Regions from separate parts of the Lacrimispora cavernae genome, predicted to be linked through region 1. Evidence: a T-box and tRNA genes for the amino acid it is inferred to sense, from the RefSeq annotation. Region 1 holds a T-box; the other holds one or more tRNA genes.
The links. A T-box is a leader RNA that pairs with one kind of tRNA and senses whether it is charged. The one in region 1 lies ahead of proS (proline--tRNA ligase), so its partner is inferred to be a tRNA-Pro.

Region 1 (3,957 bases):
CATGATCAACAAGCACTGTAACCGTGCCGTGCTGGATTCCCGTATCAACCGTTCTATTAAAAATTTCCTTTACCTGTTCCGGCTTCGCTGAGGTCGTGATATCCCAGTCTTCCGGCTGCCGGCCTAACAGGCTGTCTCTCACGCAGCCGCCCACCACATAGGCTTCAAAGCCGCTGGTATTCAGTTGTTCCATGATTCTCCTTGCCGCCTCCGGAATCTGAATCTTTATCACTTCTTTTACCTCCTGTTTTTCTTATCCCGCCGTTTTTAATACGCTCTGCCCCAGTAAACCATTTTTACGGCAGGCTTTCCGCAGCATACGCAGGTATGGGCAAGCGTTTCCTGCTTAAAGGGCATACAGCGGGATGTTGCTCCTGTAAGTTCCTTGATCTTATCCTCGCATTCCTGGGAACCGCACCACATGGCTTTTACAAAGCCCGGCTTTTCCTCCACAGTCTTTACAAAGGTATCCATATCCGTTGCCTCGTACGTATGGCTGTCCCGATGCGCTTTGGCTCGTTCCAGCATATCCTTTTGAATGGCTTCCAGAAGCTCTCCCACCTTTGCATTTAATTCATCTAAGGATACGGTAATCTTCTCATGAGTATCACGGCGCACCAAAACAGCCTGGTTTTCTGAAATATCTCTCGGACCGATTTCCACACGTACCGGAATACCCCGCATCTCTGATTCACTGAACTTCCAGCCCGGGCTCTTATCGGAATCATCAACCTTTACTTTATAATTAGAAAGAATCTCTTTTAACTCATAGGCCTTATCAAGGACCCCTTCCTTCTGTTGCTGAACCGGAACAATGATCACCTGGGTCGGAGCGATCCTTGGAGGCAGTACAAGACCATTGTCGTCGCCATGAACCATGATGATGGCACCTATGAGCCTGGTAGTCATGCCCCATGAGGTCTGATGTACATACTGAAGCTTATTTTCCTTATCAGAATACTGGATCTCAAAGGCCTGTGCAAATCCGCTTCCAAAGTTATGGCTGGTTCCTGACTGAAGCGCCTTACCGTCATGCATCAAAGCTTCAATGGTATAGGTTGCCTCTGCTCCCGCAAATTTCTCCTTTTCGGTCTTCTGGCCCCGGATCACAGGCATTGCAAGGACTTCCTCACAGAAATCCGCATATAAATGAAGCATCTGCTCTGTTCTCTCTTCCGCCTCTTTGGCCGTTGCATGAGCGGTGTGGCCTTCCTGCCATAAAAACTCCCTGGAACGTAAAAATGGCCTGGTGGTCTTTTCCCAGCGTACCACGGAGCACCACTGGTTATAAAGCTTTGGTAAGTCCCTGTAGGACTGAATATCTCTGGAATAAAAATCACAGAACAGGGTTTCAGAGGTGGGTCTGACGCAAAGCCTTTCCTGCAGGGGCTCCAGGCCACCGTGAGTTACCCAGGCCACCTCAGGGGCAAATCCCTCTACATGGTCTTTTTCCTTTTGAAGAAGGCTCTCCGGAATAAACATAGGCATATAGACATTTTCAACCCCTACTTCTTTAAACCGTCTGTCAAGCTCGCTCTGAATATTTTCCCAGATGGCATACCCAGCCGGCTTAATGGCCATGCAGCCCTTTACGCTGGAATAATCAATTAACTCCGCCTTCTTTACAACGTCTGTGTACCACTGGGCGAAATCCACCTCCATGGATGTGATCGCTTCTACTAATTTCTTGTCCTTTGCCATAACAAATCTCCTTTCATCTCCCTGTCCACGCTCTTTGGACATCAAGGGATACCCGTAGGGTGTGTCTTCTTCCCCTTCCATGTTTATGGGTAATGGGGATACTTAAAGAACGGGTGTTTTCATAAAATCAAAAAGAGCCATTCGTTCCCTTAAAAGGGACCGAACAGCTCGGCGGTGCCACCCAATTTAGCCATGGAAATTCCATGACTCACTTTTTATCCGTTAACGCAGGAACTGCGCCGCAGTTTGCTGCGGGACTCCGAGGTAGGTTGGGTCATGAGAGGTATAAAGGCCTTCCAGCAAACGGCCTTCTCTCTGGGATACGTCATCACCTACTGGTCCTCTTCAACGTCATATTACTTCATTATATAAAAGATTGTATGGTTGATTTTACGTTATTTGCAAAAGTTTGTCAAGAGGGTCCGGCTGGCTCATTCCTCTGGCTCTGCCGTTTCCTTTCCATCATGATAGCACAAGAATTCATACACCTCTACAATATCTTCCACAATAAGTAAGCCGATAGGACCAAGAATAAATCCCAAAAGCCCAAAGAGCTGAAGTCCCACATACATGGAAGCAAGGGTTTCCAAAGGCGTTAGGCCAACCTTTCCTCCCATGATCTTGGCTTCTAAAATCTCTCTTAAAAAATAACAGATCACGTAAATGACGATCAGCCCGATTCCATATTTCCAGTTTTTATTGATCATGGAAAAAAGGGCCCAGGGAATGAACACTGTTCCGGTGCCGAAAATCGGAAGCGCATCCAAAAGCCCGATTCCGATTCCAAATAAAAAGAAATAGGGATTTCCCAGGAAAAACAACCCGGCCGAACAAACTACCATAGTAAACATCATGATAGCCCCCTGTGTCTTTAACCAGGCACTTCCCACTGTGGTAAGCCGTCTTCCCAGCATGGCATATTCAAAGCAGAACATGGAATTGTCCCGCCGTTCCCGTATATCATCCATTTCCTGAAGGGACAGGACCGTGGCAATAAGCAATATGATGATGATTACCGTTGCCTGGACGATCCATTTCATAACAGTCATGGAATTCACCATAAGAAAGGGCATGATCCTGCTTTTTATGGCAGTCTGGCCTCCCGCAATAATATCCCTTACTACTTCTACCGCATATCCGTCAGGCAGCTTTAAAAACCGCTCCGCAAAGGAACAGTTATCCATAAGCCAGTGATCCACGCCTTCCAGAATGACGGGAAGATTTTGAAGTAAAAGCCTGGCTTCCAAAAACAGCTTTCTTCCCCCCACGTAAAGAAGGATTCCAAAGGCAATCATAAAAAGTATGACCTCGACTCCTCCGATGACAGCAAGAGGAATGGAGATCACCTTACCCTTTACAATAAAGCGGGTCTTTTTTTCAATCCAAACAGCCGAAGGCCGAAGGGAAAGGGCAAATACATATGCAATCAAAAAGGGAATCACAAGGGGCAGCAGATAACGAAAACTTAAATATACTGCCCCTGTAACTCCCAATATTAATAATGTTTTCTTCAGTTTCCTGCTCGGTTTCACCATGGACTCACCTGTTTCTGATTTGTACTTCTTTTGTACAATCACTATTATGAGCCGTTTGGGAAGAAAATATTCGAAATCTGATTAGTAAAAAATTCCTTCTTTATGCCATTTCCGGCAATGAAAACTTCTCAAAGATTTCTCCCTTTGGTTTCACCGAAAAAGTCATCCATTTCTTTGTGACAGGATGGGAAAAAGATAAGCTGTAAGCAAACAATGCTATATTTCCGCCGGCAGCCCCTCTTTGAATACTGGGATTATACTTCCGGTCTCCCCACAGGGGTGTGCCGTGGCCCGCCATCTGCACCCGGATCTGATGGTGGCGGCCGGTTTTTAACGTAACCTTTGCCAGGCTGCATTCCTCATTTTCTATGTTTCTGTTTTCCACAACCTGATAATGGAGCTCTGCGAGTTTTGCACCTTTTATCCCCTTATCCACAATTTTGGAACAATTATTTTTTCCATCTTTCAACAAATAATCCACGTAGGCGCCAAAGTTTTCCACAGGTTTTCCACAAACCACTGCATAATAGATTTTCTCCGTTTGATGCTGGGATACCTGCCTGCTTAAAGACTCTGCGGCTCCTTTGGTCTTTGCATACACCATTACGCCTCCAACCGGCTTATCCAGCCTGTGGATAACTCCCACATAAGGCTCCCCTTGCTTTGGGGATAACGTGTTGATATGTTTCTTCACTTCGCTGACCATATCCGGCTCAAAGGA
Region 2 (3,957 bases), 1.3 Mb from region 1:
ATCATATTTCCTGCTTTATTTCAGTTTCAAGGTATCAAGAGCTGCCTCAATCTGGCCTTCTACCGCGCTGTCCGGTGATTCAACCGTTCCTGCCGCACTGATGTATTTCTTTGTAGCAGCATTATAGGAACCGGAAATTGCATAGTAGCGGATCCCATCCTGAGAAGTCTTATACCGGATCGCATAGCGGAAGGTCTGGCTTCCGTCGCTGCCGTTTTCTACATTATAACGGACAAATTCCATATCCTCACCACGGCTGACTAATTCCTTGTATTCTTCCATGGTATCCGGATAGATCTCTCTGGCTCCGTCAGCCTCATCGCCTTCTACATAAGTAACTTCCAGCATATCGCTGCCATTGGAAGAAGTGAATGCCACTGCGCTTTCATCTCCGTCGTCCTCAATGGTCCAGCCCTGAGGCGGCGTAATCTGATATTTTCCAGATTTGGAAGTAAAGACACCGGAAGACAAAGTTCCTGCATCAGAAGCAGTCGTTTCCGTAGTTTCGGCGGTTCCATCTTCCTCACTGTCAGAATCATCCTCACCTAATGTAGTCTCATCTGTACCTTCTGATTCATCTCCTGTTACTTTCGTCTCAGCAGCATTGACTTCTGTAGGATTATCCTGCGAGGACTTACCATTATCTTTTGATCCACAGGCCGTAGCCGCCATCATGACTGCCATGGCGATTGCAATTACTGCCAGCATTTTGTTTTTTCTCATTTTAATCACTCCTCATCATCAATCTTATTCCTGGTGACGATGAGGATTATAACATTATCTGAATCAAATGTATAGGGGATTAAAGGAACTGAAAGAATCACCAAAAATTCTTAATAATTACAGGCGGAAGCATCCGGGCACTCCAGCTCCAGCAATTTCACCTTTATGTCCATGCCTCCGCCATAACCCACCAGGCTTCCATTGGCTCCGATCACCCGATGGCAGGGAATGATGACAGGTATGGGATTTCGGTTATTTGCCATTCCCACAGCACGGCATCCTTTGGGGTTATGAATCTGAACCGCAATATCCTTATAGCTCTTTGTTTCTCCGTAAGGAATTGTTAAAAGTGCGTCCCAGACCCTTTTTTGAAATTCCGTTCCTGCCGGCTTAAGAGGCAGATCAAAGTTCTTTCTCTTTCCAGTCATATATTCTTCCAATTGACTGATGGTTTTTTCGATCAGCCCGGTTCGCTTTTTTATGGCTTCATTAGGCTCTGACCTTCCAAAATCTATACTCAGAAGCGCTTCATCGTCACATAGTAAGGTGAGAGGTCCTATTTTGCTTTCATAAACTTCCCAGTACTTCATTCCAAATCCTTCTTTCTGTTGTGAGTTGTACCACGTTTTCATATGGATACATTATACCATAAGGAAGATTTCTGTTTCTTCAAATATTCCTCATAATTCTTTTAGTTTTTTTATGAAATGTTTATGGCTTAGTCAAACTTCCGTCATATTTTCCGCGTATACTAATTATTGAAAAGGAACCCCACCCTTTTAACATTGACTTTTTATTTTTCATACTCAACCGGCAGGAACATGATATGTACCTGCCGGTTCCTCCCATTTCAGGGGTATTTTTTCCCTTAAAAACCGCATAAATACAGGCTTAATAACGAATTTGAATTTTTTTCTAAAATATTATTGACAAAATGATATCCATCATATATAATAACTCTTGCGTTGCGGAAAAGCAACTAAGAGAAAGACGAAAAATACTTTCACTATCGGGGTGTGGCTCAGCTTGGCTAGAGTACCTGGTTTGGGACCAGGGGGTCGCAGGTTCGAATCCTGTCACCCCGATTTAAGAGAAAAACCGTCAATGGTAGTTTTAGTTTCTCTTGCCTTTTGCGGGTGTAGTTCAATGGTAGAACACTAGCCTTCCAAGCTAGATACGTGGGTTCGATTCCCATCACCCGCTTTTGAGTCTGTAGCTCAGTTGGATAGAGCAACGGCCTTCTAAGCCGTGGGTCGGGGGTTCGAATCCCTTCAGGCTCGTTTCACATCTCTGACCAAGATGTGAAAATTTTATGGTGGGTATGGCGAAGGTGGTTATCGCGCCAGATTGTGGCTCTGGAGGCCCAGGGTTCGAATCCCTGTACTCACCTTTCCCTTCTAGGGAATTTTTTTTTATCACAAGTTTTATTGGGCTATCGCCAAGCGGTAAGGCACAGGACTTTGACTCCTGCACTCGTTGGTTCGAATCCAACTAGCCCAGTATGGGATACTAGCTCAGGTGGTAGAGCACTTGACTTTTAATCAAGTTGTCCGGGGTTCGAGTCCCCGGTGTCTCATGAATGATCGGAAAAGGCCGGGAAATCAGATGATTTTCCCGGTCTTTTGCTTTGTCTGTTTTAACTGGTATAAGGATCTTTCTCGTTTCCTCTCCCATTCCTCGCTTTATATAACTTCAGCCTATAACGCCTTATATGCCTCTTCTGCCCTCCAATCCCCGGTCTTCATTACCTTATAGCCATGTAGCCATATGAACGCTTTAAAAGCGATTAGCAGACGTTTCCTTCTATATTTACATATAGGTCTGATAACCTTCCTGAACAACTTGCTTTTAAAGTTTAAGCAAGAAAGGATTGTTTATCTGTTCCTAAATATTTATAATAGTAATCACAGCACTTGTTACACATCTCCTCTCTAATTTGTACATAAAAAGAGAGGACAGGCCAATAAATAGCAAATACAATATGTGTGAAAGGATTGCATTTTATGGAATGGATTGAGGGATTAAATAAGTCAATGGAGTATATTGAGGAGCATTTAACGGAAGAGATAGACTATGAACAAGTTGTAAAACTAGCTTGCTGTTCTACTTATCATTTTCAAAGAATGTTCGCATATATGGCAAATCTGCCATTATCTGAATATATCCGGCGCAGGCGCATGTCCCTGGCCGCGGTTGATCTGCAGAATGGGGATAATAAAATTATTGATGTTGCACTTAAATACGGTTATAATTCTCCAACCGCTTTTAACCGGGCTTTTCAGAACATACATGGTATCGCACCATCCCGTCTAAAAGAAAGCGGTGCATTCATAAAATCATATCCACCCATTGGTTTTAAAATAACAATAAAAGGAGCGGAGGAATTGAATTATCGAATAGAAAAAAAGGAATCGTTCCGGATTGTAGGTACGGTACAGCCCTTACACCGTGAAATTGAAAAGAATTTTGAGATCGTACCTCAAATGTGGTACAAGGCTGCTGTTGACGGAACACTCCCTAAATTAGCTGCTATGATAGAGGGATCCCCTGCAGGGATATTAGGAGTCAGCGTCTGCAATGACTCGGAAGAATGGCGGTACTTTATTGCCGCTGCCAGCACAAAAGAAATTGATGATACATTGGAGGAATATGTTGTTCCCCCCTTCACATGGGCTATATTTTCCGGAGAAGGACAATGTCCTCAAGCAATACAAGATTTAGAAAAACGAATTGTGACCGACTGGCTTCCCACTTCTGGGTACGAATACGATAACGGACCAGATATTGAAGTCTATCTGAATCCTGACCCCCAAAACTCTAACTTTGAAGTATGGATACCCGTTGTAAAGAAATAACCAGGAGATAGCCATGGATAGGCCAAATGAAAACTTTACTGCTTTTCTTGAAGCAGTAGATAAACGCGATAAAGATTTCGTTGTGGAAATAAATGAATACCTCACACAAAACAATTGTAAATGCGAAATCAAATCTGCCAAAAATGGATTTATCGCTTCTTATAAACTGGGGACTGCAAAAAAAGTTTTAGCAACTTTTGTGTTTCGGAAAGCCGGAATGAGATTACGGATCTATCCGGAACACATAAAAGCTTATGAAAACTTTTTAAATACTTTGCCGGAAAAAATGAAGAATGAAATCAAAAAAGCATCTGTGTGTAAGCGGTTAATAAATCCAGAGGAATGTAACCCTAAATGTCTCATGGGATACGACTTCCAT

Region 2: it encodes a tRNA-Pro, which carries the amino acid that the T-box ahead of proS (proline--tRNA ligase) is inferred to sense. The anticodon was not compared.

The regions. Positions count from the first base shown of each region.
Region 1 covers NZ_CP157940.1:3,228,575-3,232,531, forward strand. Annotated here, with positions in the region: gene ABFV83_RS15115 (CCA tRNA nucleotidyltransferase) at 1-229, opposite strand, end outside; gene proS (proline--tRNA ligase) at 268-1,701, opposite strand; T-box leader at 1,853-2,059, opposite strand; gene ABFV83_RS15125 (AI-2E family transporter) at 2,133-3,236, opposite strand; gene ABFV83_RS15130 (RluA family pseudouridine synthase) at 3,337-3,957, opposite strand, start outside.
Region 2 covers NZ_CP157940.1:31,247-35,203, reverse strand. Annotated here, with positions in the region: gene ABFV83_RS00170 (hypothetical protein) at 16-723, opposite strand; gene ABFV83_RS00165 (methylated-DNA--[protein]-cysteine S-methyltransferase) at 834-1,313, opposite strand; tRNA gene ABFV83_RS00160 (tRNA-Pro) at 1,734-1,808, shown strand; tRNA gene ABFV83_RS00155 (tRNA-Gly) at 1,856-1,926, shown strand; tRNA gene ABFV83_RS00150 (tRNA-Arg) at 1,930-2,003, shown strand; tRNA gene ABFV83_RS00145 (tRNA-His) at 2,038-2,113, shown strand; tRNA gene ABFV83_RS00140 (tRNA-Gln) at 2,152-2,223, shown strand; tRNA gene ABFV83_RS00135 (tRNA-Lys) at 2,227-2,299, shown strand; gene ABFV83_RS00130 (AraC family transcriptional regulator) at 2,727-3,578, shown strand; gene ABFV83_RS00125 (hypothetical protein) at 3,592-3,957, shown strand, end outside.